Regions from separate parts of the Paracoccus sp. SM22M-07 genome, predicted to be linked through region 3. Evidence: riboswitches for the same ligand, from Rfam matches in the RefSeq annotation. Region 3 holds a riboswitch; each other region holds the start of a gene.
The links. Region 3 has a riboswitch for cobalamin ahead of IE00_RS08490 (DUF1636 domain-containing protein). Riboswitches for the same ligand answer to the same signal wherever they lie in the genome.
Positions count from the first base shown of each region.

Region 1 (9,633 bases), on a different contig from region 3:
CGTGGCGACATCGGGCAGCAGATGCACCGGATGGGCCAGCATCTCGCGTCCCATTTCAAGGATGCGCCCGATGGTGCGTCCGTCCACCGCACCATCCGTCAGTTCGACCGCCGTCTGCACCATCGACAGCGTGAACCCCTTGATGCCATAGCCATAGCGCTGCAGGTTCGCCCGCTCGACGTCATAGAGCCGCGAGGCGATGGTCTCGGCCTCTCCGTGATCGCCAAGCAGCGCCGCGAACTCGGCCTCGGTCACGCGAAAGAAGGTCTCGTTCTCCCACAGGGTGTCATCAGCATCCAATCCGATGGCGTCGATCATCCCAATGCTCCTGTTTGCGCGTCGGCTTTTGCACGGAATGCAGGGGGAACGCGCGTCTGGCAACCCCCGGCGCGCCACAAGATGCCGACGAAAGGCCCCTCTCCGGACAACCCATGCCTGTAACGTGATTGAGACGCGGCCCCCTTTTTGGTATGAATGACCATCCGTCGGGGCAAGAAAGACCGGAACCAACCGGCATCCTCGACATCCGAGGACGAGAATCGAGGAGACAGCCCCATGCTGAACCGTCTTGTGATCGCGGCAGCCACCGTCATGCTGACCACGCCCCTGGCCATGGCCGGACCCATCGACAATGCCTGCGTGCGCTCGGACCGGGCCCGTGGAAACGCGCCCCTGTGCGGCTGCATCCAGCAGGTCGCGAACCAGACCCTGTCGCGTTCGGACCAGCGCAAGGCCGCGGCCTTCTTCCGCGACCCGCACCGCGCCCAGGAGGTTCGGACCTCCAAGCGTGATTCGGACAATTCGTTCTGGCGCCGCTATCGCAATTTCGCGTCCCAGTCGGAACGTCTCTGCCGCTGACGGCGCGATGCGCATCACGATCCTGACCGGCGCCGGAATATCGGCCGAAAGCGGGCTGGCGACGTTTCGCGCCAGCGACGGGCTGTGGGAAAACCACCGCATCATGGATGTGGCCACCCCCGAAGGCTTTGCCAAGGACCCCGCGCTGGTCCACGATTTCTACAACATGCGCCGCAAGGCAGCCGCCGCGGCCCGGCCGAATGCCGCGCATCTGTCGCTGCTGCGCCTGGCCACCCGTCACGACGTGACCCTGGTCACCCAGAACGTGGACGACCTGCACGAACGCGCAGGCAGCACCGATGTCATCCACATGCATGGCGCGCTGAACCGTGCCACCTGCGCCGAATGCGGGCATGGCTGGCCCGCCCCGATGGTCATGTCCCCTGACGATCCCTGCCCCGCCTGCGGCAAGCCGGCGACGCGACCGGACATCGTCTGGTTCGGGGAAATGCCCCAGCACATGGAACGCATCTGGCAGGCGCTTGAAGCCAGTGATCTGTTCGTCGCGATCGGCACCTCCGGCAATGTCTATCCGGCGGCAGGCTTTGCCCAGCACGCCGGACGCAATGGCGCCACCTGCCTGGAGCTGAACCTGGACGCCAGCATGAACGCCGCCGATTTCGACGATCAGATCCTGGGCCCCGCCAGCCGGACCGTGCCCGCCTGGGTCGACGACATCTGCCGGCGCTGACATCGGATAAATCTTGCGTCGCAGGGGGGCGATGGGCTAGGCCCGTCCTGCCTCGGTTCCGGGTTCGCCCGGTGAAAAGGGAACGCAGTGTGAATCTGCGGCTGCCCCCGCAACTGTCAGCGGTCAGCAACGTCGGGAATGCCACTGTCCCCAAAGGGATGGGAAGGTCCGGCCAAGCGACGACCCGCCCAGCCAGGAGACCTGCCGAGCGCGATCACCCAAAGCATATGCGGGGCGCATATGCGAAACGGATCTTCCGTCGTGGTGGTATTCGCCGTCGGGTCCCCCTGGGGTCGCGACTGACCATACCCGCCCGGCCGCGACTGGTCCGGGCATCCCGAAGGATGCAGAACGTGCCCTTGCTGACCCGCCTTTTCCTTGCCACCGCCCTGACAGCCCCCTGTGCCGCCGCAGCACAGGACCAACCGATCCTGCTGCCCGAAATCGTGCTGTCGGCGAACCAGACCGAAACCGAACTGGGGCGCACCGGCGCCGATGTCCAGATCGTCACCCAAGATGACCTGCGGCGCAGCGGCACCACGCGCCTGGTCGATTACCTTGCCACCCTGCCGGGCGTTTCGGCCACGTCGAATGGCGGGTTCGGGACGCAATCGACCCTGCGCCTGCGCGGCCTGCCGACCCAATACGTCAAGGTCCTGATCGATGGCATCGATGTCAGCGACCCATCCGCACCGCAGATCCGCTTTGACGCGGGCGCGATGCTGACCGCCGACATCGCCCGCATCGAGGTGCTGAAGGGTCCGCAAAGCGCGCTCTATGGCTCCGAGGCGATCGGCGGTGTCATTTCGATCACCACGTTGGATGCCGACCGCCAGGGGCTGCATCAGCAGGCAGGCGTCGAATATGGCAGCAATGCCAGCACCCGCCTGTCCTATGGGCTGCAGGCCGCCAACGACACCCAGCGCGCCGCCCTGACGGTGCAGCATTACGAAACCGACGGCTTTTCGGTCGCCGATGAAAACGACGGCAACACCGAAGATGACGGTGCCCGCGCCACCCGCGTCACCCTGTCGGCCAGCCAGGACCTGACGCCCGACCTGACCGTGGGCGTGGCAGGCTTCTGGCAGGAGACCCGCGTGGAGACCGACGGCGATTTCCCGACGCTGGTCGACAATGCCGATCGCAGCGCGGGCATCATGCGCGGCGCGCGGATCTTTGCGGATTATGCCATCGGTGCTGCGCGTCACGGGTTTTCGGTTCAGCGCAGCGAAACATCGCGTCAGGAAACCTTTGACGGCGTCACCTATCCCTATGAAGGAGAGCGGACGGAATATGCCTATGACGCTTCGACCCTTGTGGGGCGGGACGTCACGCTGGCATGGGGCGCAAGCCACAGCGACGAACGCTTTCAGGGCGATGCGACCGATGCGCGCTATCTGACGAATTCGCTCTATGCCGAGGCCCAATGGGCGGCGACGCCGGATCTGGACCTGGCCCTGTCGGCGCGGCACGACCACAATTCGCAATTCGGCGGCAAGGAAACCGGGCGTCTGGCGATAGCTTGGCGGGCCACCGATACCGTGACGCTGCGCGGCCAATATGGCAGCGGCTATCGCGCGCCGTCCCCTTATGAACTTTACGCCACTTGGGGCGGCAACCCCGATCTGACCCCCGAAACCGCCACCGGGGCCGAGATCGGCGTAGATTACACCCCCACCGCCGACAGCAGCATCGGCGTGACCCTGTTCCACACCAAGGTCACCGACCTGATCGATTATTCTCTGGACAGTTTCGGCTATGAGCAGATCACCGGCGACAGCCGCACCCAGGGGATCGAGTTGACGGGCCGGGCCGCCATCACCGAGCGCATCCGCCTGTCGGGCAACCTGACCTATACCGACACGCGCGACCCCGATGGCGACCCGCTGAACCGCGTTCCCGAACGCAGCGCGACCCTGCGGATCGAGGCCGATCTGGACCCCGCCACCCGGGCCAGCCTTCAGGCGACCTATCAGGACGGGCTGCTGGATGACGGCACGGAAATGCCCTCGTTCACGGTGCTGAACGCCCAGATCGAACGCGACCTGACCGCAACCACCACCGGCTATCTGCGGGTCGAGAACCTGCTGGACCGCGAATACCAGGTGCTGGAGGGTTACGGCACCTCGGACCGGGCGATCTTTGCGGGGCTGCGTGCGTCCTTCTGAAGCCTGCCTTCTGCTGGCGCTGGTGGGCACACCGGCGCTGGCCGCCCCTGAACGGGTGGTGTCGATGAACCTGTGCACGGATCAGCTGGCCCTGATGCTGGCGGCGCCGGGGCAGCTGGTGTCTGTCGGCAGCTATGCCCAGGACCCGGCACTGTCGCCCATGGCCGAGGCCGCCAAGGCCCTGCCCGCCAATCATGGCCTGGCCGAGGAAATCTACCTGATGGACCCCGACCTTGTGCTGACCGGGCAATTCTCGGCGGGGCCCGCCGTGGCGATGCTGCAGGATCTTGGCATCCCCGTGCAGATCCTGCCGCCGGCCGACACGATCCCCCAGATCCGCGACCAGATCACCCTGATGGGCGACCTGCTGGGCCGTCAGGACGCCGCCCGTTCCCTGCTGGCCCGGTTCGATGCCGGGTTGGCCGCCATCGCGCACAGCCACAAGGGCCGCGCGGTCTTTTACGACGCCAACGGCTTCACCGCGGGCGGGCAGACGCTGACCGGGACGGTTCTGGCACAGGCGGGCTGGCACAACATCGCCGATGATCTGGGCATCACCCATTCCGGCACCTTGCCGCTGGAGCAGCTGGTGATGGCCCGACCTGACCTGATCGTCACCGGGGCGCGTTGGCCGGGCCGGTCCCGGGCCGAAGCGATCCTGGACCATCCCGCCCTTCGCCATGCCGCGCGGACACCGACCGTCACCACCGACAGCGCCTGGATCTGCGGCACGCCCTTCATCCTGCACGCCATCGAAAGCCTGCCATGACGCCGCTCTTTCGCCTGCTGATCGCGCTGGTGCTGGCGCTGTTCATGGCCTCGGTGCTGATCGGGCCTGCGGCGGTCGGGACGCTGGCCAGCCTCAAGGCGCTGACGCTTGGCGGCGACGGCCCCCTGCCCATCGTGATGCGTCAGATCCGCCTGCCCCGCGCGATGCTGGGACTGGCCGTGGGTGCGGGGCTGGGCCTGACCGGGGCGGCGATGCAGGGCTATCTGCGAAACCCCTTGGCCGAACCTGGGCTGATCGGCGTGTCGGGCATGGCGGCCCTGGGGGCGGTCATCGCCATCCAGACCGGGGCCGCGCTGGCCTTCGCGCTGGCGCTGCCTGTGGCGGCGCTGGCCGGGGCGGCGGTTGGCATCGGCCTTCTGGTGGCGCTGGCGGGCCCGCGTGGCGGGTCGGTGACGCTGATCCTGGCAGGGGTCGCCATTTCGGCCATGGCGGGCGCGGGCACGGCGCTGGTCCTGAACCTGTCGCCCAACCCCTATGCCGCGAACGAGATCATCTTCTGGCTGATGGGATCGCTGGCCGACCGGTCGCTGGTCCATGTCGCGCTGGCCTTGCCGCCGATGATCCTGGGCGCGGCCCTGATCGCCACCACGGCGCGGGGTCTTGACGCCCTGACCCTGGGCGAGGCTGCGGCCCAGGCCTTGGGGATCGACGGCACCGCCCTGCGCTGGCGGCTGATCGCGGGCGTCGCGCTGATCGTGGGTCCCGCGACGGCGGTTGCGGGGGCCATAGGCTTCGTCGGGCTGGTCGTGCCGCATCTGCTGCGCCCCTGGGTCGGGGCGCGGCCGTCCCGGCTGCTGCCCGCCTCGGCATTGGGCGGGGCGGCGCTGTTGCTGGCGGCCGATATCGCGGTGCGGGTCATCGTTCCTGAACGCGACCTGAAGCTGGGCGTGCTGACCGCCATCGTGGGGGCACCGCTGTTCTTGCACCTGATCTGGAAGACCCGCAGCGGGGGACGCATCTGATGCTGGAACTGCACGACCTCTGCGTGACCCGCCGCAACCGGCCCGTCCTGACGGGCGTCAGCTTGGGCATCGGTCCGGGCGAATTCATCGGCCTGATCGGCCCGAACGGTGCGGGAAAATCCACTTTGATGGAGGCCGCCCTTGGCCTGATCCCCGCCACGGGCCGGTCGTCGCTGGCCATGATGGAGGCCCCCGCACGGGCGCGTCACGCCGCCTATCTGCCGCAGGCCAAGGAAATCGCGTGGCCCGTCAGCGTGCGCGATCTGGTGTCACTTGGACGTCTGCCATGGCCCGGCGGCGGCGGGACGGCAGCCGACCGCGATGCCATCGACCGTGCCATCGCGCGGATGGGTCTGGGCGAATTCGCGCATCGCACGGCGCAGCGCCTGTCGGGCGGGGAACAGGCGCGGGTGCTGATCGCCCGCGCCTTGGCACAGGACACGCCGCTGTTGCTGGCCGATGAGCCGATCGCGGGGCTGGACCCCGCGCAACAGCTGGCGACGATGCGCCTGTTCGCCGCCCTGGCGCAGGAGGGACACGGCGTGATCGCCTCGATCCACGACCTGGGGCTGGCGGCGCGTTTCTGCACAAGGCTGGTGCTGCTGGCACAGGGGCGCGTCATCGCCGACGGCACGCCGGACCAGGTCCTGCGGGACGACCTGATGTCCCGGGCGTTCGGGATCACCCTGCGCCGTGTCCGGACCCCAGACGGGCTGGCGATCCTGCCGGTCTAGACCTCAAGCCTGGCCAGGACCTCATCGGTCAGGGCTGCGATCTCGGTCCGGGCGGGACCTGACCGGGGGGCTTCGATGGCGCCCAGGCCTTGGCCCAAAGTCTCGGCATAGCTGACGCGGTTGGCGATCTGCACCTGGGCGACGCTAGCGCCCAGCTCCTGCGCCTTTTCGGCGACCTCGGCCGACAGGCGCGTGTTGGGACGGGCGCGGTTCAGGACGACCAGAACATCGGCCTTTTCACGCCGCGCCAGGTCCAGCACCCCTTCGGTCGCCCACAGATCGACATGGCTGGTGGCGACGGGTACCAGCACCAGATCCGCCACCTTCAGCGAAGGGCGCAGATCGCTGTCGATCTTGGGCGGCGTGTCGATGATGACGAAATCGAAACGCTTCTTCAGCTTCTCGCTCTCATAGCTGGCCCCCCAGGCGGACGAGGTCGAGAAATCCATCGCCTCGTCCTCTCCCTGCGCCTGCATGCGTTCCATGAACCAGCGGCCCATGCTGCCCTGCGGGTCGGTATCGACCAGGGCCACCGAATGGCCACGACCATGCAGCGACACCGCAAGGTTCACCGCCAGCGTCGTCTTGCCCGAACCGCCCTTCTGCTGGGCCACGGTGATGATACGTCCCGCCATACGCCGATCCTTCTGCTGTCCCTTGGCGCGACGTTATCAGGCGCGCGGGCAATTGCACCCCCATAATGCAGGCGCAGCATCAGCGGCCGAAGACGGCCTGCACCTCGTACATCACCGGCTCGAAGCTTTTGCACATGTCGTGGATCTCTCGGTTGCGACGACGCATTTCGGTGCTGCGCAGCATGGCCTGGTAATCGCCGCGCTGGTTCCACTGGGAATAGGTCGCGATCCGGGTCTGGGCATCGTTCAGATGGATGGCGCCGCCGATGCAGCCCGGCTGCTGGCTGATGACCTGCTCCCAGGCCGCCGTCAGCAGGTCCAGCACGTCATGCGCACTGCCCGGCGTCACCTCGAAGGTGGTGATGACGGTCTGGCCGGTGAAATCGGACATGATCTGTGGCATGGTTCCCCCCTTGCTTGATCAGGGCCAGCCTAATCGCGCGCCGCCGTTTCGCAAAGCCCGCAGATGCCATTGCGCCGGGGCTGCATGCTGTGCATCTTGCGCCCGAACAGGACAGGGGAACGCAATATGACACGCATCTTCGATGGACATAACGATTTTCTGCAACGCGTGGTTGCCGCCGGACAGGGGGGTGCGGATCTCTGGCTGAAGGGTGACGGCACCGGTCATCTGGACCTGCCACGGATGAAGCAGGGCGGATTGGCGGGCGGATTCTTCGCCATCTGGATTCCTTCGGCCGCGGGGTTCAGCGACGCGGACGCGCAGCAGAAGATGGAAAACCCGCCCTTCCACATGCCCCTACCCGACCAGATCCCGGCCGAAGATGCCCTGCCCCACGCCTTCGCGCAAGCGGCGGCGCTGCTGTCGCTGGAGCGGACCGGCACCCTGGGCATCGCGCGCAAGGCCGCCGATCTGACCGACCTGATGGATCAGGGCAGGATCGCCGCCATCATGCATATGGAGGGGATCGAGGCCATCCGCACCCCCGACGACCTGCACCTGTGGCACGCGGCGGGACTGCGCTCGCTTGGCCCGGTCTGGTCGCGCCCGACAAGCTTTGCCCATGGGGTGCCCTTCGCCTTTCCGGCCTCGCCCGATATTGGCACGGGGCTGACGCAGGCAGGTCGCGACATGGTGGCGGAATGCAATGCGCTTGGCATCATGCTGGACCTGTCGCACCTGAACGAGGCCGGATTCAACGACATCGCCGCCCTGTCGGATGCCCCCCTGGTCGCCAGCCACAGCGGCGTCCACGCGATCTGCGAAAGCTCGCGGAACCTGACGGACAGGCAGCTGCACCAGATTGCCGACAGCAAGGGGCTGGTGGGGTTGAACTTCGCCTCCAGCTTCCTGCGGCCCGATGGCAAGCGCCTGCCGCTGGAACGGTCGGATGTCATGCTGCGCCATCTGGACCACCTGCTGTCCATCCTGGGCGAGGATGGCGTCGCCTTCGGGTCGGATTTCGACGGCGCGCTGATGCCCCAGGATATTCCCGATGCCAGCGCCCTGCCGACGCTGATCGACGCGATGCGCGACCATGGCTATGGTAATGCGCTGATCGCCAAGATCGCCTGCGACAACTGGATCGGCGTTCTGAAGCGGACCTGGAAGGACTGATCCCCGAAACGGAAACTGCCGGGCGTGGGGCCCGGCAGTGTCAAAGTCATCGGTTTCAAAGTCATTCCGTGGTTTCGCCACCCTGTTCCGGCTCGGGGGCGATCTGCGCCACGGCGACCATCTGCGCCAGTTCGGGGTCCGAGCTGACATCGGCCAGGGCATAACGCTCGGTCAGGCTTTCGGTCGAGAGTTCGACCTTGCTGACCACCTGAGCACCGGGGGCTGCGGGACCATAGGCCTGACCATTGACGGCGAAATAGATCGCACCCGAATTGCCGGTCCGCAGGCGCGGCGCCTCTTCCAGCTTGGGCAGGGTGAACCGTTCGCCCGCATCCATGATCTTTTCCAGCAGCACCGTGCCATCGGCCGAGGTGACGCGCACCCATGCCGGACGGACGGCCATCAGCTGAACCTCGGGGGCGTCGGGGGCCAGGGTGCGAACGGCGGTTTCGGTTGCCGCGCCGGTATCGGCCACACGGGGACCGACCAGCGGCTGATCACCCGCGGGTGCCACGGGGCCTGCAACCTCACCCGGCATGGCCACGCCCGCCTGGGGCTGCGGGAATTGGGTGATCTGGCCTGCGGATGCGATGATCGAATCCACGCTGGGGCTGCCATCCAGCAAACCGGGATCGATGGCGGCAATGGGGCCGTCACGCGCGGTCATGACCGGCGCTTCCAGGATCTGGGGACGATAGAGACGGTCCAGCGACTCGGGCTGGGGAAGGTTGCGTGCAATTTCCGCGCCCTCGGCCCCGTCCAGCGCGGGATCGGACAGGCCTGCTCCTTGGGTGGGGTCCAGTTCGGTCACGATGCCGGGCATGTCGTCGCCGGGGGTCAGGGTGACGCGCTGGACCTCTTGCAGGACGGCATAGCCGCCATAGGCCAGACCGCCGATCAGCGCCATCAGCACGAAGATCGCCCCGATCGCGCGTGGTTCGATATCCGACCAGAAGCTCTGCTCCTGCGGGATGAACAGCGCACGGGGGTTGGCCAGCGCCTCGGCGGGGTCGGACGGCCGCCGCGCGGGCTTGGGCCCCGACGCGGCAGGCGCCATTCCATGGGTCGGCATGAAGCCCGATTCCGCGCAGAAGCGACGGAAGGTCCAATCCGGGTCCATGCCCAGATAGCGCGCGTAGGATCTGACATAGCCCGACACGAAGCTGGGCGTGTCGAACGAGGAAATATCGCAATTCTCGATGGCCGCGACATAGGA
Region 1 covers NZ_JPKW01000015.1:21,704-31,336, reverse strand. Annotated here, with positions in the region: gene IE00_RS16765 (HAD family hydrolase) at 1-318, opposite strand, end outside; gene IE00_RS16760 (hypothetical protein) at 556-858, shown strand; gene IE00_RS16755 (NAD-dependent deacylase) at 866-1,549, shown strand; cobalamin riboswitch at 1,586-1,773, shown strand; gene IE00_RS16750 (TonB-dependent siderophore receptor) at 1,903-3,717, shown strand; gene IE00_RS16745 (ABC transporter substrate-binding protein) at 3,704-4,486, shown strand; gene IE00_RS16740 (iron ABC transporter permease) at 4,483-5,469, shown strand; gene IE00_RS16735 (ABC transporter ATP-binding protein) at 5,469-6,203, shown strand; gene parA (ParA family partition ATPase) at 6,200-6,838, opposite strand; gene IE00_RS16725 (antibiotic biosynthesis monooxygenase) at 6,918-7,241, opposite strand; gene IE00_RS16720 (dipeptidase) at 7,368-8,417, shown strand; gene IE00_RS16715 (helix-turn-helix domain-containing protein) at 8,479-9,633, opposite strand, start outside.
Region 1: another riboswitch for cobalamin. It lies ahead of IE00_RS16750 (TonB-dependent siderophore receptor); the one in region 3 lies ahead of IE00_RS08490 (DUF1636 domain-containing protein).

Region 2 (9,633 bases), on a different contig from region 3:
GTCGGTCGTGCTGCGATACCCGGTGGCGTAGTATTCCTTGTATTCCTCGGCGGTCTTGTCGCCGTGATGGGCCTTGTCGCGCATCACCGGATCCAGCGTGCCGTCCAGCAGATAGGGATAGACCGATTGCCAGTCGCCCGCCCAATCCGACAGCGGACGGGCCTGAACCTGAGCATCCTCGAAATAGCCTTGGGCAATACGGTCCTGCGCATGGTCGTGCTGATGCGCCGCATCATGACCCACCGTTTGTTGCGCCACGACAGGGGCCGCCGTGCCCGTCATGGCCAATGCCAGAATGGCGGCCTTTGTTACCTTGGTTATCTGCATCATCTCTGTCCTTCCGGGTCTGTATCGGGCGCCTGCCACGCGGGCAGGGCTTATGCTATATTATAACATAACCATAAGAAGCAAGCCCTTGTGGAAGATCGTGTCGGGATCGGCCCGCTGCAAAGCCCCTCCAATCCCCGCTTGTCGGAATGAACGATGCCCATGGCCCCGCACAGGGCCCAGCTTTTGCAACCTTCAGAAACACGGGGAAGGGGTGGCGCAGAAGCCGGTCCGAACATCCCTGCAGATCACCGGGGCCACGACATGACCATGGCGGGCATTTGCCCGCCATGGTCATGCGTCAAGATATAGCCTGACCGTCCGGTACGGCGCGGGGCCGATCAGAACACGAAATCATTCTCGGACAAGCTGGATATTCCTGCGACGAAGATCTCGAAATCAGCCCGGGCATCGCCGTTGTGATCCCCGCGGATGACGACACCATCGCCCTGCTTGACGTACCAGACCGATCTTGCCGCCGCATTGGTGCCGTTGAAATCGAAATCCTGGACGCCGCGCATCCGGGTATTGGCGTCCAGCGTGGACAGGTCGATATCGTCGCGACCATTGCTGAAGTTGAAGATCTGGTCACGATTGGCCCCGCCGGCTCGACTGTCCGAAAAGGCGCGGAAGACGAAGACGTCGCGCAATCTGTCGGCGCCACCGTAAAGCATGTCCCGCCCCGCGCCGCCGATCAGTTGGTCGGCCCCGCCGCCTCCGTTCAGGCGGTCATTGCCGGCACCGCCCAACAGCCGGTCGCTGCCGGCGTCGCCCAGCAGATTATCATGTCCGTTCCAGCCTTCCAGCGTGTCATTGCCCAGCTGCCCCCTGAGGATATCGCCATCGGCCCCGCCCTTCAGCAGGTCGTTGTCCGCATCGCCCAGCAGGGTGTCGCTGCCCGCCCCGCCAAGAAGCCGGTCATTGCCCAAACCGCCTTCAAGACGGTCATTCCCGGCAAGGCCATCCAACCTGTCATTGCCGGCCAGCCCCTTCAGGACGTTGTTGCCCGCGTTTCCGGTCAGGTTGTTGGCCTGCGAATTTCCCGTGCCCTTGACGTTGCCGCCGCCGGTCAGCACCAGGTTTTCCAGATCGGCCTGCAACTGATAGGAGAACCTGGCCCGGACGGTGTCACTGCCGCCGCCGCCGGCTTCGATGATCCGGTCCTTGAGGCTGTCGATGAAATAGATGTCGTTGCCCGTCCCGCCAAAAAGCGTGTCGGCCCCGGCCCCGCCATCCAGCGTATCATTGCCGGAACTGCCCGACAGCCGGTCATTGCCGGCAAGGCCCCGGATCAGGTCATTTCCCCCCATGCCGTTGATCGCGTCGGCCTGTTCGCTGCCGGTCAGCGTCTCGTTCAGGCTGGAACCGACGATGGTGCCGTCAAGGATGGTGCCCGTTCCCCAGATGGTCTGGGTCTGCCCGGAAATCGCGGTGGGATAGGGGGGCGTGATACGCAGCTGGAAGGTTTCGGGGGATTCGGAGATCAGGTCGTTTCCGATCGGGACCGTCACCAGCACCCGGGTCTGACCGGGTTCAAAGGTGACGGTCCCGCTTCTGGCGGCATAATCCGATCCCGACCTGGCGCTGACATCAACGGTCCGATAGCTGAGCGAGACGGCCTCGGTATGGGATTGAGAAAGCTCGATGGCAAAGACGGCCTCGCGCCCGTTCGGCCCTTCGGTCACCGTGCTGTCCGAAATGGCGATCGTCCGGTTCACGAAGGGGCCGTCGTCATCCTTGATCCAGCCCAGGGCCATCAGCGATGCATTGCCGCCACCGAACGTCGCCCCATTGGGATTGCGCAGCTCCAGCAGGAAGGATTCGTCCAGTTCATCAACCAGGTCGTAATTGGCGCGCAGAGAAAGCGTCTTGACCGTTTCACCCGCCGCAAAGGTGACGGTTCCCGATATGGTCGAATACAGATCCTCCAGCGATGCCGACTTGGGCAGGGCGGCGTAATCCACGGTGATCGCATCCGTGGCCGGTTGGGACAGACGGATCGTGAAGTTGATATAGTCGTAAAAGCCCTCGATGACGCTATCACCTTCGATCGACAGAACCGGCACCGAGCTGTCGTCATCAAGGATGATCGCCGTCCCGCTGGCGCTGCCGACCCCATTCCTCCCCGTAACGAGCAGATCGAAGCTCTCGGTCGCCTCGGGCGCAGCGTTATTGATCAGATCGACCTCGACAACCGCTTCGGTCTGACCGGCTAGGAAGGTGATGGTGCCCGTCTGGGACACGTAATCCGACCCCGCCTTGGCGCTGCCATTGTCGGTTTGATAAGCAAAGCTCTGCGTCGTCGCAAAGCTCTCCGACAGGCTGACCGTGAAGACGGCCTTGCCCCCCGAGGCTTCGTTCACGACCAGATCGGAAACCGCCAGTGCGCGATTGTTCACGACCGAGCCGTCGTCATCACGGATCCAGCCGATCGTCGTGAGGCTTTCCACGTTGCCGCCGAACGTGGCACCTTGCGGATCGCGAAGTTCGAAGATGAAAGCCTCGTCCGTTTCGTCATTGCCTTCGTGCTGGGCGCGCACCGTGACCGACTTGACAGTCTCGCCCGCTTCGAAAGTCACCGTGCCGCTCAATGTGCTGTAGAGATCCTCCCATCCGGTCGTCTGGGGGGTGGCCTGATAGCCGACCGTGACCGCATCAGAAGCCGGTGCGGACAGTCGGATCGTGAATTCGATATAATTGTAAAAGCCCTCAACATGGGAACCGCTTTCCACGGAAAGAACCGGCAAGGGGCCGTCATCATTCAGGATCTGCGCCACCCCTACGGCGCTGTCCACACCACCCGTGCCGGTGATCGCCAAGCCGAAGCTCTGGGCGGTTTCCGGCAGGTTGTCGTTGATCAGATCAACATCGACGATGGCCTCGGTCTGGCCTGCCAGGAACTTGATCTGGCCGCTCTTCTGGACATAGTCCGACCCCGCCTCGGCCGAAACGTCATAGGTGCGATAGGTGAAGGTCTGATCCGAAGGGAAGGGTTGGGACAGGCTGACGATGAATGACACCTTGCCGTTGGCCGCCTCGTTGACGATCGGGTCGGAAACCGCGATGGCACGGTTGTTCGCGGTGCTGCCGTCATCGTCCAGGATCCAGCCAAGCGTCGACAGGCTGTGGATATTGTTGCCGAAGGTCGCATTGATCGGATCGCGCAGTTCAAGGACGAAGGCCTCGTCCGCTTCGTCCACGCTCTCATGCGACGCCCGCACCGATATCGTCTTGACCGTTTCCCCAATCCCGAAGGTGACCGTTCCGGAAAGCGTGCTGTAGAGGTCTTCCCATCCGGCCGTCTGGGGCAGCGCCTGGTAATCCACCGTCACGGCATCCGTCGCCGGTGCCGACAGGCGGACGGTGAATGTCAGGGTATTGTAGAACCCTTCCGTGACGCGCGGGCTGTCGATGGTGATAATCGGTTCCATGCTGGACTTCCTTTTCAACTCTTGACGCGATGCTGATGACTTGAAACCCGGAAGCGGAATGTCTGAATATCCGATTCGGTCGTAAAATTATTAATTGGTTTGGCAAACAAAAGAAGACCAATATTCCATCAGAAAGGACATTTACCTTTCCCCTGCGGCTTGTTCTTTAAAAATCAATCTCGGATCAAATGTTATCAAAGCGCTATTGCAATCCAAGGCCCCCCGAAACCAGGCCGGGGATGATCAGCAATGCTTGTTGGCTTAGGGCCAGATGATATGCCCCCCAGTCAGGGAGGGTCATCGCCGGGATTATTGGGGACAACGCATGCTGCGGGATACCGCCGCACCGGTCAGCTCTATTCAGTTGCGGATGCCCCAACCGCCAAATGCAAAGCCCACTGGCGTGCTTTACCTTTAAAAAGCCCTTATGTGCCACGCAGAGCAATTGGCATAAGCAGCAATAAACAACCGGAAAGGGTAAGTATTTATTATCGTCTCATCCTTTTGCATAAATTACACCCACAAAAGGATAAGGGTCGCCAACCGGACTACGCCTTTCGGCTCATCATCCAGATAAAGAAAAGACCGCCGCATAGCCCCGTGACGACTCCGACGGGAATATCCTCGGGGGCCAGGGCGAACCTGGCCAATGCGTCGGCCGCAATCAGGAACACGGCCCCCGCAAAGGCCGAACCGGGCAGGATCCGGCTGTTGTCGCCGCCAAGGACCAGGCGGACCAGGTGCGGCATCATCAGACCCACGAAGCCGATCAATCCCGAAAAGGCGACCATCACCCCGGTAATCAGCGCCGCCGCCACGAAGATCGACAGGCGAAACCGTTCGACCTCGATGCCCAGGCTGGAGGCGGTCTCGTCGCCCAAACTCATGGCATTCAGCGACTCCGACCGGGACCAGAGCCAGAGACCGCAGGGCAGCAAAACCGCCAGCGGCCAAGGCAGATGGGACCATTGCGCCAGCCCCAGCCCGCCCAGCATCCAGAAGACGACGGTATGGGTCGCACGCGGATCACCCAGAAAGATCAATATGTTGGCCAAGGCCATGATGACAAAGCTGACGGCCACGCCGGTCAGCACCAGACGGTCTGCGCTGCAGGCCCGCGACAGGCGCGCAACCCCCAGGACCAGCGCGGTCGCCATCAGCGCGCCGGCAAACGCCATCAGGGGCACGGTCAGCCCCCCCAGAAACATCCCTGTATGCAGCAGCGCGGCAATCGCGCCGAAGGCCCCGCCGGACGAGATGCCCAGCAGATGCGGGTCGGCCAGCGGATTGCGGGTGACCGATTGCAGGGCCGCGCCGACCAGGCCCAATCCCGCGCCCACAAGCCCCGCCAGGATCACGCGGGGCAGGCGGATCTGCCAGACGATGCTGGCCTGGCCGGCGCTGATATCCCGGTCGATCATGCCCGGCAGCAGGTGATCCAGCACCACCGCCAGAACCGTCATGGGGGGAACAGGGACGGTGCCCAGGCAGACGGCGAACCCGACGGTGACCAGCATGATCGCCACCAAAGCGCCGCCCAGGCCCAGCTTGGGGCCAAGACGCCGCCCACTGAGGGGCGCGGCTGTGGTTTCGGTCATGGCCCGACCGTCCGGAAGGCCGAAACCAGCGTCTGGACCGCATGGATGTTGCGTGGCCCGGGCGTCGCCTCGACATAGTCCAGAACCACGAAGCGGTCGTTTCGGACGGCATCGATATCGGCCAGGGCGGGATTGTTCTTCAGGAAGTCGATCTTCTGTTGGGCGGTGACGTCCCCGTAATCGACGATGACGATCACCTCGGGGTCACGGCTGACCACCGGCTCCCAGCTGACCCCGGCCCAGCTTTTGGCCAGATCGTCCATGATGTTGCGCCCCCCGGCGGCCTCGACCAGGGCGGTGGGCATGGCATGGGCACCGGCGGTGAAGGGCGACTCCTCTCCGCTGTCATAGATGAAGACCCGCAGCGGCCTTTCACGATCCACCCCCGCGGTGAGGGTCTTCAACCGGGTGCGCCAGTCCGCCACCAGCGCCTCCGCGCGATCCTCGACGGCAAAGATGCGGCCCAGGTTCAGGATGTCGGCATACATGTCCTCCATGCTGGACCGGGGACGCGGGCCCAGATGGATGCAGCTTTCGGTCAGTTCATAGACCTGGATGCCAAGGGGCGCCAGCGTCTGGGGGGTCACCTCGCCGCCGACCGTCATGCCGTAATTCCAACCCGCGAAAAAGAAATCCGCCCCCGACCCCGCCAGAACCTCTTTGCTAGGGTATTTTTCCGACAGTTCGGGCAGTTCGGCCACCTTGGCGCGCATGGTTTCGTCAAGCGTCTTCCAACCGGAAATGCCGGTATAGCCCACCATCCGGTCGCGCAGTCCCAGCACCAGCATCATCTCGGTCAGGTTGACGTCATTCGACACGGCACGGGCCGGCGGTTCATCGACGGTGATCATCCGGTCGCAGCTTTGGACGGTCACGGCATGACAGGGTGCGGCCGCGGCCAGAAGCAGCAGGGCGGCAAAAGCAGGGCGAAACATCAATCGGTCCTTTCGGCGTCACAGATGGAAGGCAAAGCGGGGCGCATGACCCGAATGGTCGATCCGGGCCTTCACATGGAAGGCATGGGCCAGCGTGGCCTCGGTCAGCGCCTGGTCGGGGGGGCCGTCGGCCAGGATGCGCCCCCCGGCCAGGACCAGGATGCGATCGGCAAATCCGGCCGCCAGGGTCAGGTCATGCAGCGTGGCGATGACCGTCAACCCCAACCCGCGCAGCAGGGCCAGCAGCTCCAACTGGTGGCGGATGTCCAGATGGTTGGTCGGCTCGTCCAGAACGATCACCTGCGGCTCCTGCGCCAGCGCGCGGGCCACCATCACGCGCTGACGCTCGCCGCCCGACAAGGTTCCGAATGGGCGATCCGCCAAGGCCGTCAGGTGCATCCGCTCCATCGCGGCGCCGACGATGCCTGCATCCCCGTCATCGGCCAGGGACAGCCCCGCCCGCCAACCCCGCCGATGCGGCAACCGCCCAAGGGCCACGATCTGCCGCGCCGTCAGGGCAAAATCGGTCGGCTGCTCCTGCAGGACGGCGGCCACGTTGCGGGCGACCTCGGTGGCGCGGGATTGCCACAGATCCTGCCCAAGCACCCTCACGACCCCACTGCGGGGGGCATGATGGCGATAGATCAAGCGCAACAGCGATGATTTGCCCGCCCCGTTCGCGCCGCAGATGGCCATGATCTGACCCTGGGGCACGGCAAAACCAAGATCCGACAGAATGTCTTGTCCCTTTGGCGGTCCCCAGCTGACATCACGCAGCTCTACCGCGGGGATCATCCGGACACCGCCGCGCAAGGCCTGCACCGCCGGCGCGGCATGATGGCTACGGGCCGAAGATCAGTGCGGCGGCGGCATCCGTCGCTGGAACCGGCACGGGTCGGGGCAGGAACCGGCAGATCAGCCGGCAAAATGCCCGGTCTGATGCGCGTCAAAGGTCCGGATGCCCCCGGCTTCACCTTTCGGATCGAACCCCGAATTCCATCTGCAGAAAACAGGCACCGCGCCCTTTGCGGCACGGATAAGGCGCGCAGGGACGCCCGCCGTCGCGATATGTCAGCCACCAAATTCTCCTTCCGGGGCACCCCGCCCGGTGATTGTCCAGCATGATGGCAGGTCTCCTGACTTCGCGGGTCGCGGCATACCCCGCCTTCCCATGCCCCAGGGGGCACAGTGGCATCGGGGGACGCTCGCCGCTTACAGTTGCGGGGGCAGTCACGGATTTGGCGCCTGATGGCTACACCGCACCGTGTTCCCTTTTCACCCGACCGCGCGTGGCTTGGTCGGGAACCATCACCGGCATGAATGACGCCCCGTGCGGAACGGGTCAAGACAGAAGGCACCACGCCACAGGTCAGGCACCCGTTTACGTTATGTTATAATATATCATATAATGGATGGCGAAAGGGGAATGCAAGCGGTCTGCCTCCCCGCGCATCCGCAATGCCGCGCCGTCACTGCGGGGTCGCATTCCGACAGCGGCGGTCGACGGCCGTCGTGGGACGAACCGCGACCGCTGCGGCAGCCTATTGCGGCTGCCGCAATGCCTTGGCGACGGAGGGGTGAGCCAGCGCGGTCATGATGCCGCGCAGTTCGGCCAGGCCTTTCAGGCGCCCGATGGCGGGGTAACCGGGCTGGGCGCGACGCTGCTGGTCATCCAGGATGTCCTGGCCGTGATCGGGGCGCATGGGGATCTGCCAGTCGGCGCGGCCTTCCGCGCGACGGCGGGCTTCCTCCTCCAGGACGGCGGCGATGACGGCAACCATGTCGGTATTGCCCTCAAGATGGGCCGCTTCGTGGAAAGACCCGCCCAGCTGGCGGTCCTCCAGTGCGACATTGCGCAGATGCAGGAAATGGACGCGGTCGCCAAGCCGCCGCATCATGCCCGGCAGGTCGTTATCCGCCCGCGCCCCAAGCGACCCGGTGCAAAGCGTGATGCCGTTGGCGCGAAGATCCACCGCATCCATGACCGCCTTGTAATCGGCCTCGGTCGACATGATCCGCGGCAGGCCCAGCAGGGGAAAGGGGGGATCGTCCGGATGGCAGCACAGGCGCATGCCCAGTTCGTCCGCCAGGGGTGCGACTTCGGCCAGGAAATCGACCAGATGGCCCCGCAGGCGTTCGGCCGGGATGCTGTGGTAATGCGCCAGATGCGCCTTCACATCGTCCATGGACATGCGTTCGGCCGCGCCGGGCAGGCCGAAGACGACATTGCCGGACAGCTGTTCCCTGCGTGCCTCGGTCATATCCGCGAAACGGGCGCGGGCGGCCTCGGCCACCTCGGGGGCGTAATCATCCGCGGCACCGGCGCGCTGCAGCAGGAACAGGTCGAAGGCCGCGAAATCGACGGCGTCATAGCGCATGCAGGTCGCGCCGTTCGACAGGCGATAGGCCAGATCGGTGCGCGTCCAGTCCAGGATCGGCATGAAGTTGTAGCAGATGACCCTGATCCCCGCCTGATGCAGATGGCGCATCGAGGTTTTCCAGTTCAGGACATGCTGCTTCCAGTCGCCGCTCTGGCGCTTGATGTCCTCCGAGACGGGCAGGCTCTCGACGACCTCCCATGACAGGCCCGAGGGCGCGCCGTCCGACATGACGGCCAGTTCGGCCTGCCGCTGCGCGATGTCCGCGGGCTGCCACACCGCGCCGGTGGGGACGTGGTGCAGGGCGGTCACCACCCCTTCGACCCCGGCCTGCAGCATGTCGTCGATGGACACCAGATCCTTGGGTCCGAACCAGCGCCAGGTCTGTCTCATGCCATGGCCTCCTTGTGGGGCTGGCCGCCTTGGGCGGCAAAGGTAATCTGCACCTTGACCGAACGCGCACGGTCGCGCGCCGTCTCGAATGCCTGATGCGCCTGATCGGCGGGAAAGGTTGCGGTGATCATCGGGGTCGGGTCTATGGCCCGCGACCCGATCATCTGGACCGCCTCGGCGAATTCGACGTCGAAGCGTTGCGAGCCGACGAACAGGATCTCCTTGCCGACCATGACGTTCAGCGGCAGGGCGGTCGGCCCTGCGACCCCCACCTGGACCAGCGTCCCAAGCGGACGCAGGCAGGCGACCGCGTCGGCGATCGCAGGCGCTGCGGCCGAACATTCAAAGACCAGATCGACCTGGCCCCTGCCCTCGCGCCAGGGGGCCAGCCCGTCGGGATCGGTCCGGGTGTTGACCGCGTGATCGGCGCCCATTTGGCGCGCGACGGCCAGAGTCGCGTCCTGGATGTCGGTGACGATGATCCGGGCCGCCCCCCGCTGGCGCGCCACCGCGATGCACAGCGCGCCGATGGGCCCGGCCCCGGTGACCAGCACCGTCTTGCCGGTCAAGG
Region 2 covers NZ_JPKW01000019.1:16,648-26,280, reverse strand. Annotated here, with positions in the region: gene IE00_RS17860 (ZinT family metal-binding protein) at 1-330, opposite strand, end outside; gene IE00_RS19565 (Calx-beta domain-containing protein) at 669-3,758, opposite strand; gene IE00_RS17810 (iron ABC transporter permease) at 4,307-5,356, opposite strand; gene IE00_RS17805 (ABC transporter substrate-binding protein) at 5,353-6,291, opposite strand; gene IE00_RS17800 (ABC transporter ATP-binding protein) at 6,310-7,086, opposite strand; cobalamin riboswitch at 7,400-7,616, opposite strand; gene uxuA (mannonate dehydratase) at 7,833-9,062, opposite strand; gene IE00_RS17790 (L-idonate 5-dehydrogenase) at 9,059-9,633, opposite strand, start outside.
Region 2: another riboswitch for cobalamin. It lies ahead of IE00_RS17800 (ABC transporter ATP-binding protein); the one in region 3 lies ahead of IE00_RS08490 (DUF1636 domain-containing protein).

Region 3 (9,633 bases):
TGCGGGCGATCTCCTCGGTCAGGCTGCGGGCGCGGGGGCGGTCGGGCTGCGTGGCGTCCAGATGATAAAGCGCGGGCGCATCCGCCCCGATGCGGGCCATGGCGGCGGCAAAGCCGCCCTCGTGGGCGGCGTAATCGGCGGCCAGCAGCAGGTCGCTTTCGGGCAGGTCCTGCGCATGGACGAAACTGTCGGCGGTTTGCAGGCGGGCTTCGATGCCGCCCCGGTCCTGCGTGACGACGCCGTCCTGACCGATGGCCCAGCTGGAGGCCGCGATCCAAGCCTCGCCCGCGGCCTGCCGCGCGGCATCGGTGAAGGTGTCGGGGGCGGTGCCCATGCCCAGGCCGTATCGCCCCGGTTCTGGCCCAAAAACGCGGGCCATGCGCGCGGCATAGGGGTTCATCTCGGGCGCCTCGTCGCGGTCGGCCAGCGCCTTTGCGCCGGTTTCGAACAGCTGAGCCAACACCGGAAAGACATCGCGGAACAGGCCCGACACCCGCAGCGTCACGTCGATGCGCGGCCGGTCCAGCAGGGCCAGAGGAACGATTTCCACGCCCGACACCCGGCCCGACCCGTCATCCCAGACAGGCTTCAGCCCCGCCAGATGCAGGGCCATGGCGAATTCCTCGCCTGCGGTGCGCATCGTGGCGCTGCCCCACAGATCGACGACCAGGCCGCGCGGCCAGTCGCCGTGATCCTGCAGGTGTCGGCGCAGCAATTCCTCGGCCAGCTTGACGCCCTGGGCATGGGCGGCGCGGGTCGGCACCGCGCGCGGATCGGTGGCAAAGAGGTTGCGCCCGGTGGGCAGCACGTCCCGCCGCCCCCGCGCGGGCGATCCCGACGGCCCCGGCGCGACATGACGCCCCGACAGCGCGTCCAGCAGGCCCGCGCGTTCCTGCGCCCCGCATTCGCCCTGTCCAAAGATGTGCAGACCCTGCCCGTATTGGCTTTCCTTGATGTCGCAGACGAAACGGTCGATGCGGGTGATCGCCTCGGCCTCGGACGCATCGGGCGGGATGCCCAGATCGCGGTCGACGCCAAGCGCGCGGGATGTGTCGCGGATGTCGCCGACCAGCCGGTCGCGGCGCGCGGGGTCCAGCCCGTCGGCGGTGGAATACTCGTCCAGCAGCCGTTCCAGCCCCGCCATGTCGTCGGGCAGGGTGGCGGCCAGCATGGGCGGCGGCAGATGACCAAGCGTGACCGCCCCGATGCGGCGCTTGGCCTGCGCGGCCTCGCCCGGATCATTGACGATGAAGGGATAGATCACCGGCAGCGCCCCCGTCAGCGCCTGCGGCCAGCAGTCGCCCGACAGCGCCACCGCCTTGCCGGGCAGCCATTCCAGCGTGCCATGCGCGCCCATGTGGATCATCGCGTGCAGCCCCTGCGACCGCAGCCACAGGTAGAAGGCCACATAGGCGTGGCGCGGCACGCGCGTCAGGTCGTGATAATCGTCGTCGCGGCTGGCGCGATGGCTGCGTTCGGGCTGCAGCGCCATCAGCAGCTTGCCCGCGCGAAGGGCGGCAAACTGGAAGGCCCCGTCCCGCATGTCGGGATCGGTGTCGGGCGCACCCCATGCGGCATGCAGATCGTCGCGCAGGGTTCGGGGCAGGGTGGCCAGCGCGGCGCGGTATTCCTCCAGCGGCCACATGATCCGGTCGCGGATCAGATCGCCCTGAACGGCGGGCACGTCATGGCCGTGTTCGGCCAGCAGCCCCGCCACCTGTCGCGCGGATGCCAGCGCGTCCAGCCCCACCGCATGGGCCATCTGCCAGTCGCGGCCCGGATAGGTGGACAGGACCAGCGCCAGCCGGCGGTCTGCCGCAGGCGTTGCGCCAAGGCGGTGCCAAGCGGCGATGCGGTCCGCGGCGGCATCGACCAGCGCGGGGTCGGGGCGGTGGGCAAAGCGGGAATATTGCAGGTCCGGGTCGCGTTTCGCGGGGGATTTGAAGCTGATGACACCGGCCAGGATGCGTCCATCCACCTCGGGCAGGACGACATTCATGGCCAGGTCGGACGGCGACAGCCCGCGTTCGGCCTGGTGCCATTCGCGGCGGCGGTTGGTGGACAGCGCGACCTGGAAGACGGGGCTGGCGAAGCCGTCGAACGCCCCGCCCCCCTCGGTGCGGGCGGAAAAGCCGGTGGCGTTGACGATGACGGCAGGGGCGTCGGGCAGGGCGCCTTGCAGCCATGCGGCAAAGCCCTGTGCCTTCAGCGAGGGCGCAAAGGCACCGCAGGCTGCGAACCCACGGGCGCGCAGGGCATGGATCATCGCATCGATCGCGGCGGTATCGGCCGCCGCCAGCCAGCTGCGATAGAAGGTGACCAGGGCCAGCGGTCCGGCGGGCGGGGCGTCGATCACGCCCGCATCCGGGTCGTAAAGCCCCATCGGCGGCAGCGTCTTCCGGCCCGGCACGGGGGCCGCGTTCAGCCCTGCCGCAATCGCCATCTGCGCCAGCGCGGCCTGGGCCGCCACCGCCCCGCCCTGATCGCAATGGCGGCGCAGCACGCGCAGCACGGATGCGGGCACGGTGGACAGCTGGTCCAGCCGCGCGTCGTCCCGCCCGTCGGCGGGCAGCACGGCCAGCGCGATGCCCCGCCGCCGCGCCAGGTCCTGCACCGATGCCAGGCCATAGGGCCAATAGGCCTCGCCGCCGATCAGACGGATCAGGATGCCCTTGGCCCCCGACAGCGTCTGGTCCAGATAAGTGTCGACCGACACCGGATGGCGCAGCGCCACAAGGTTGCACAGCCGCAGGGACGGCAGCCCCCCCGCCGCGCGATGCCAGCCCGCCGCGAAGGCGCCAAGATCGCTGTCCGAAAAGGACAGCACCACCAGATCCGCCGGCGACTGGCCGGGGTCATAGGGGGCGTCGGACTGGTCCAGCCCGTGGCGTTCGCGGAAGACGACATGCATCAGGCAGGTACGCCCGTCAGCATGGCGCGGATCGCGTCGGGGTTCACGTCGTCATGTTCGGCGATGACCACCAGCTGCGACCGGCGCGGCTGGCTGCCCCAAGGGCGGTCGTATTGATGGCGCACGCGTGCGCCCACGGCCTGCACCAGCAGGCGCATCGGCTTGCCCTGCACCGCGACATGACCCTTCACGCGCAGGATGTTCTGTTCGGTGGCCAGGCGTTCGATGGCCGCGACCAGATGCGCGGGATCGGTGATTTCGGGCAGGTCGATGACGACGGTGTCGAAATCCTCGTGTTCGTGGTCGTCATGGCCGTCGTGATGGCTGGGGCGGGCGGCCAGATCATCCTCGGCGGCGGCGTTCAGGCCCAGGATCACCTGCGGATCGATCGCGCCTTCGGTCACGGTCAGGATGGGCAGCTTGCGCGGGGCGTGGTCCAGGATGGCCTGGCGGGCGGCTGCCACGCCGGCATCACCGGCCAGATCGGCCTTGGTCAGCAGGACGACATCGGCGCAGGCGATCTGATCCTCGAAGACCTCGGACAGGGGCGTTTCGTGGTCCAAGCTGTCATCGGCGGCGCGTTGGGCGTCCACTGCGGCGATGTCGGGGGCGAAGCGGCCCGCCGCCACGGCCTCGGCATCGGCCAGGGCGATGACGCCGTCCACGGTGATGCGCGACCGGATGGCGGGCCAGTCGAAGGCCTTGAGCAGGGGTTTCGGCAGCGCCAGCCCCGAGGTCTCGATCAGGATGTGGTCGGGCTTCTGCGGCAGGGCCATCAGCCGTTCCAGCGTCGGGATGAAATCATCGGCCACGGTGCAGCAGATGCAGCCGTTCGACAGCTCCATGATGTTTTCGGCGGGGCAGTTGTCGTCGGCGCAACCCTTCAGGATCTCGCCATCGACGCCCATGGTGCCGAATTCGTTGACCAGCACGGCCAGGCGCCGGCCGCCGGGATTGGCCATCAGGTGCCGCACAAGCGTGGTCTTGCCCGCGCCCAGAAAGCCGGTGATCACGGTCACGGGGGTCTTGGTCAGGTCGGTCATGGTCACTCCTGCGGGGGGATGCGGGCAAGGCTCTGCTTGCGGAAGATGGCGGGGCGTTCGCGCCACGGCACGATGCCGTCGCCGCTGGCGGCATAGGCGGCGGCCCCATCGGCGATATCGGCGGCGTCGGCGGGCGTCAGGCGGCCATAGACATAGGACCACTTGCCCGGTCCCGACAGCGACACCGAACAGCCCTGCGAACAGGCGGACAGGCATTCGACGGGGCGGATCTCGACGCCTGCGGGGGGATCGTCGGACAGGGCCTGATGCAGCACCGCGCCGGGGCGGGGGGCATCGGGGTCGTCCATGGGCACCGTGCCGCGGCAGGTGGTGCAGACATGCAAGATGGCGCGCATTGCGGCCCTTCCCTTAAGCTGTGGCATCAAGGGGATAGGCCGAGAGGACATGGCACGGGGCATCCGGCCATCACCTGCCGGTCGCGAAACACCCCGTTCGCCCGTCATCATCAGGTGCTGGCAGGTCTCCCGGCTTGCGGATTCTGGGCCTGGGCCCAACGGTCGTCCCACCTTCCCAGCCCATGGGGGGCCAGTGGATCGGGCGACCTTTCCGGTCACGGTCGCGGGGGCGGCTGCGCTTGGGCGGGGCGGTGACGCCTTGCCTGTCGCATTCCCTTTTCACCTGCCTTACGACAGGAACCAACACGCGCCAACCAAAGGCCCGCGGCCCCGATTTGTCAACCCGAAGGAGCGACCCGATGACGCAGCCCGACCCCATTCCCGAACAGGATCTGGCCCGCCACGCCCAGAAGATGGCCAAGAAAAAGGCCGCCCGCGACCGGATGATGGAAACCAAGACCGGCGAAAAGGGGCTGATCATCGTCCACACCGGTCCCGGCAAGGGCAAGTCCAGCAGCGGTTTCGGCATGATCATGCGCTGCATCGCCCATGACATGCCCTGCGCCGTGGTGCAGTTCATCAAGGGCGCGTGGGACACGGGCGAACGCCGCCTGCTGACCACGCATTTCGCCGACCTGTGCCAGTTCCACAGCATGGGCGAAGGCTTTACCTGGGAAACCCAGGACAAGTCCCGCGACATCGCCGCAGCCGAAGCCGGGTGGGCCAAGGCCCAAGACCTGATCCGCGATCCGGACAACCGCATGATCCTGCTGGATGAAATCAACATCGCCTTCCGCTATGGCTATCTGGATGTGGCCCAGGTGCTGGCCTTTCTGGAGGCCGAGAAGCCGCCGATGACCCATGTGGTCCTGACCGGGCGCGGCGCCCCCGAGAGCCTGATCGAGGCCGCCGATCTGGTCACCGAAATGGGGCAGGTCAAGCATCCCTTCCGGACGGGCATCAAGGCGCAGGCCGGGGTCGAATTTTGAGGCGCCGTGGCACCGGGGCACAAAAAGTTGACCTTGGGGCGAACCCATGACCCGATGGCGGGGTTGATCTGGCATCATCACCAAAGGAAAGCCCATGACCCCGCCCAAGCTGACCCCCGATGCCGCGCTGTTCCTGGATTTCGATGGTTGCCTGGTCGAAATCGCGGATCGGCCCGATGCGGTGGTGGTGTCCAGCCAGCTGCGTGACCGTCTTGGGCGTCTGCACGCGATGCTGGACGGTGCGGTCGCGCTGATTTCGGGGCGGGACGTGACGGCGCTGCGGGGGTTCCTGCCCGATTTCGCAGGCATCGTCGCCGGCAGCCACGGGGCCGAGCTGTCCCTGGCGCCCGGCCAGATCGATTCCGTCCACGACCACGCCTTCGACGCCGCCGCCTTGCATGCCCGCGCCCATGATCTGGCCCGCCCCCATCCCGCCCTGCTGGTCGAGGAAAAGCCCCATGGCGTCGCCCTGCATTACCGCGCCGATCCGTCCTTGCAGGATTATGTCGAACGCGTCATGCAAGATATGCTGCAGGACAATCCGGGTCTGATGCTGCAACCGTCCAAGATGGCGCTGGAACTGCGCCCGGGCGGCGTCGGCAAGGACAGCGCCCTGGCCGGCCTGATGCAGCGGGCGCCCTTTGCAGGCCGGATGCCGGTCTTTGCGGGCGACGATCATACCGACGAACCCGCGATGCGGCAGGCGCAGGCCCTGGGCGGCTATGCCATCAAGGTCGGCGAAGGCCCGACCGCGGCCCGTCACCGCCTCTCTGATCCCGACGCATTGGCCGCCTGGCTTGATGCATCCCTGACCTGAATCCGACAAGGAGCCCCTATGTCCCGCCTGATCGTCGTTTCGAACCGCCTGCCCCTGGGTGAAAACCCGTCCGGCGGCCTGGTGGTCGCGCTGGAAGATGCCCTGCGCAGTTCGGGCGGCGTCTGGATCGGATTCTCGGGCGAGGTCACCGAAAATCCGGGCGACAGCCTGCAGGACCATCCAGGCGCGCCGTTCCAGCGCCTGTCCTTCGACCTGAATTCCGAAGATCACGAACGGTACTACCTGGGTTATTCGAACTCGATCCTGTGGCCGCTATGTCACGGGCGGCCCGACCTGATGCGCATCAGGCCGGAATTCGTCGACGGCTATCGCCAGGTCAACCGGCGCATCGCGGATCTGATGATCCCGCATCTGCGCGATGACGACCGCATCTGGGTGCAGGATTACCACCTGTTCCCGCTGGCCGCCGAATTGCGCGCGCGGGGCGTCACCGCCCCCATCGGTCATTTCCTGCACATCCCCTTTCCAGGTCCCGCCGATTGCGGTGCCCTGCCCAACCCCGAGGAGCTGTTCGACTGGCTGTCCCATTACGACCTGCTGGGCTTTCAGGCGGAACGGGACCTGGGGGCCTTTGCCGAAAGCGGACGCCAGCTGTCGGACATGGATCACCTGTCGGATACCAAATTCCGCCTGTCGGGACGCTTGCTGCGGGCGGGGGTCTTTCCCATCGGCATCGACGCCGCCGATTTCATCGCCGAGGCCAAGGACGCCCCCGACGAGGACCGCATGCGCATCCTGACGGGCGCCAAGATGATGATCGGCGTCGACCGGCTGGATTATTCCAAGGGCATCCCGCACCGGTTCCGCGCCTATCAGCTGTTGCTGGAAAAGATCCCCGACCTGCATGAGAAGATCTCGTTCCTGCAGATCGCGCCGCCCACCCGCGGCGAGGTCGAGGCCTATCAGGACATCCGCGAGGAGACCGAGCATCTGGCCGGGCGCATCAACGGCCAATTCGCCAGCCTGAACTGGACGCCGATCCGCTTCATCCACCGCTCGATGCCGCGCCATGTGTTGGCGGGGCTGTATCGGCAGGCGCGGATCGGGCTGGTGACGCCCCTGGCGGACGGCATGAACCTGGTCGCCAAGGAATACGTGGCGGCCCAGGACCCCGATGATCCGGGCGTTCTGGTCCTGTCGCGCTTTGCCGGTGCCGCCGAGACGATGGAAGACGCGCTGATCATCAACCCCCATGACCCCAGCGATACGGCGGGCGCCATGGCCCAGGCCATGCGGATGACGCTGGAGGAGCGGCGCGAACGTCATTCCCGGCTGCTGAAGGGCGTCGTCGAACAGGATATCGCCTGGTGGTCGCGCGCCTATCTGACGACCCTGGATCAGGCCAGCTGAGCGCCATTTCGAATCGATTTCGGGGCGGGAACAGCCGAAGACTGCCTGTTTCCTGGGCAGGGTAAGGAAATCCTGCCCTGTGAATGCCCATCCCCTGCGCGCCTTGCCGCGCTGCGGCGTCAGGGCGTGACGCAGGCGCGGGGCCCGTGCATCCTGAAGTTACGAAGCACGGATTGCTTCAGGCGCTCCTCCTCCTACGGTCCTGCAACGGACCACGCCAAGGCCGTCATTCCCGCCGCTCCTCCTCCTCCCGGCGGTCGGGAATGACGGTTTTCGCGTCAGTCGATCAGCGATACCACGTGACGCACCGCCGCCGCATAGCCGCGCACGCCCAGGCCCGCGATCACCCCATCCGCCCGCATCGAGACATAGGAATGGTGGCGGAAGGCCTCGCGCTTGTGGACCTGGCTGATATGGATCTCGATCACGGGGCCGTCGAAGGCGTTCAGCGCATCCAGCACCGCGACCGAGGTATGGGTCAGCGCCGCCGGGTTGATGACGATGGCCGCGCCGTCCTGGCGGGCCTCGTGGATCCAGTCGATGATCTGGCCTTCCCAGTTCGATTGCAGAAAGCGGATCTTGTGGGGGCCGGCGGCGTCGCGGCACAGATCCTCGACATCCGAGAGGGTGGTGCCGCCATAGATCTCGGGCTGGCGCTGCCCCAGAAGGTTCAGGTTCGGGCCGTTCAGGACATAGATCAGCGACATGGGTTTTCCTTGGTAGGTGATGGCCCTTGCTAGCAACCGGGGCGCGTTCTGTCAGCCCTCAACGGGCGCGGCGGTGACATCCGGGCGCTGCCCCGTCGGGTCGATCAGGATCAGGCGGGCGGGGTGGGCCGCCACCGCGATCCGCGCCTGCGGATCGGCCTGCGGGCCGGTCCATGCGGGCGACCCGTCGCGCGCGATCAGCACCAGCCGGTCGCCCTGCATCTGCAACCGCCCCGCAGCGCCCGCGCGCCACAGGGTCCGATCGCCGTCGCGCAGGACCGGACCCTGGTCGGGGTCGTTCACAAGCGTCACGGGGCCGTCCACCGCGCGCAGTGCCTGTCCCGGCCAAATCGGCCCCGCGCTGCAATCGGGCGCGGCGCATTCCCCCGCCAGGCTGCGCTGCATCAGCGCGCGCAGCGTGGCGCGGTCCCATCCATGGTGATCGGCGGCGGCGGACAGCACGGTCAGCTTGGCCAGTGCCGCGACCGGCGTCAGGTCGGCGCAACCGATGGCGCCCGTATCGGCGATCCAGGCGCCGGCGGCATAGTGGAAGGCCCCCACGGACCCCGCCGTCACGCGGCTGGCGATGACGGTGACGGCATCGGCCGCCTGCGCCGCCTGCAGCGCGGCGCGCGTGGCGGGGCTGGTGGGGATGTTGCCCTCGCCGAAGCCCTGCAGGATCAGACCGGTCGCGCCCGATGACAGGGCGGCGTCGATCAGCTGGCCCATCAGCGGCCCTGCGGCGGGCACGGCGGGGATCTGGGCGATGCCCTGCGCGTCGATCCGGTCGGCCACCGCCTGCAGCTGGGCGCGGACCAGCGCCATCGCGGCGGGGTTATCCAGCGCCTGCGCGGGCCGTGTCGGGCCGCGCAGGGGTTCGCCCGCGCCGTGCCAGCAGCCGATCCCGGCATGGGCCAGCGGCGGCAGATGCGGGCTGTCGAAACCGGCGAATTCGGTGGTCGATGATTTCAGCGCCCGGTTGCCGCGCAGCAGCCTGCCGTCGAAAAACAGCGCCACTTCGGGCAGGCGCAGCCGGGCCGTGGACAGTGCCCCCGCCAGGTTGCTAAGCGCATCGCTGGCCGAATTCAGCGCTAGGCCATCGGCGGTCTGCACGAACAGCGGCAGCTGCGATCCCGTCAGGATGACCGGCTTGGACAGCGTGGCCCTTGCCCGCCCTTGCCCGTCCGCGACATTCAGCAGAAAGGACAGCGCCGCCGCCGAATAATCCATCGTGTCCGTGCCGTGCAGGATCACGAAGCCGTCGTGGTCGTCGTAGAGATCCAGCAGCCGCGCGGCCATGCGGCACCAGTCGCGGGGGCGCAGGTCGGTGCTGTCCAGCGTGCCGGGGCCGTCATCGGAAAAGCGCAGGACGGTGTCGAAATGCACCGTCACCCCTTGCAGGCTGGCGGCCAGCGACGGGCCCAGCAGATGCTGGGCGG
Region 3 covers NZ_JPKW01000004.1:316,497-326,129, reverse strand. Annotated here, with positions in the region: gene cobN (cobaltochelatase subunit CobN) at 1-2,911, opposite strand, end outside; gene cobW (cobalamin biosynthesis protein CobW) at 2,911-3,954, opposite strand; gene IE00_RS08490 (DUF1636 domain-containing protein) at 3,957-4,310, opposite strand; cobalamin riboswitch at 4,412-4,630, opposite strand; gene cobO (cob(I)yrinic acid a,c-diamide adenosyltransferase) at 4,670-5,299, shown strand; gene otsB (trehalose-phosphatase) at 5,394-6,116, shown strand; gene IE00_RS08475 (trehalose-6-phosphate synthase) at 6,135-7,487, shown strand; gene aroQ (type II 3-dehydroquinate dehydratase) at 7,766-8,194, opposite strand; gene IE00_RS08465 (asparaginase domain-containing protein) at 8,246-9,633, opposite strand, start outside.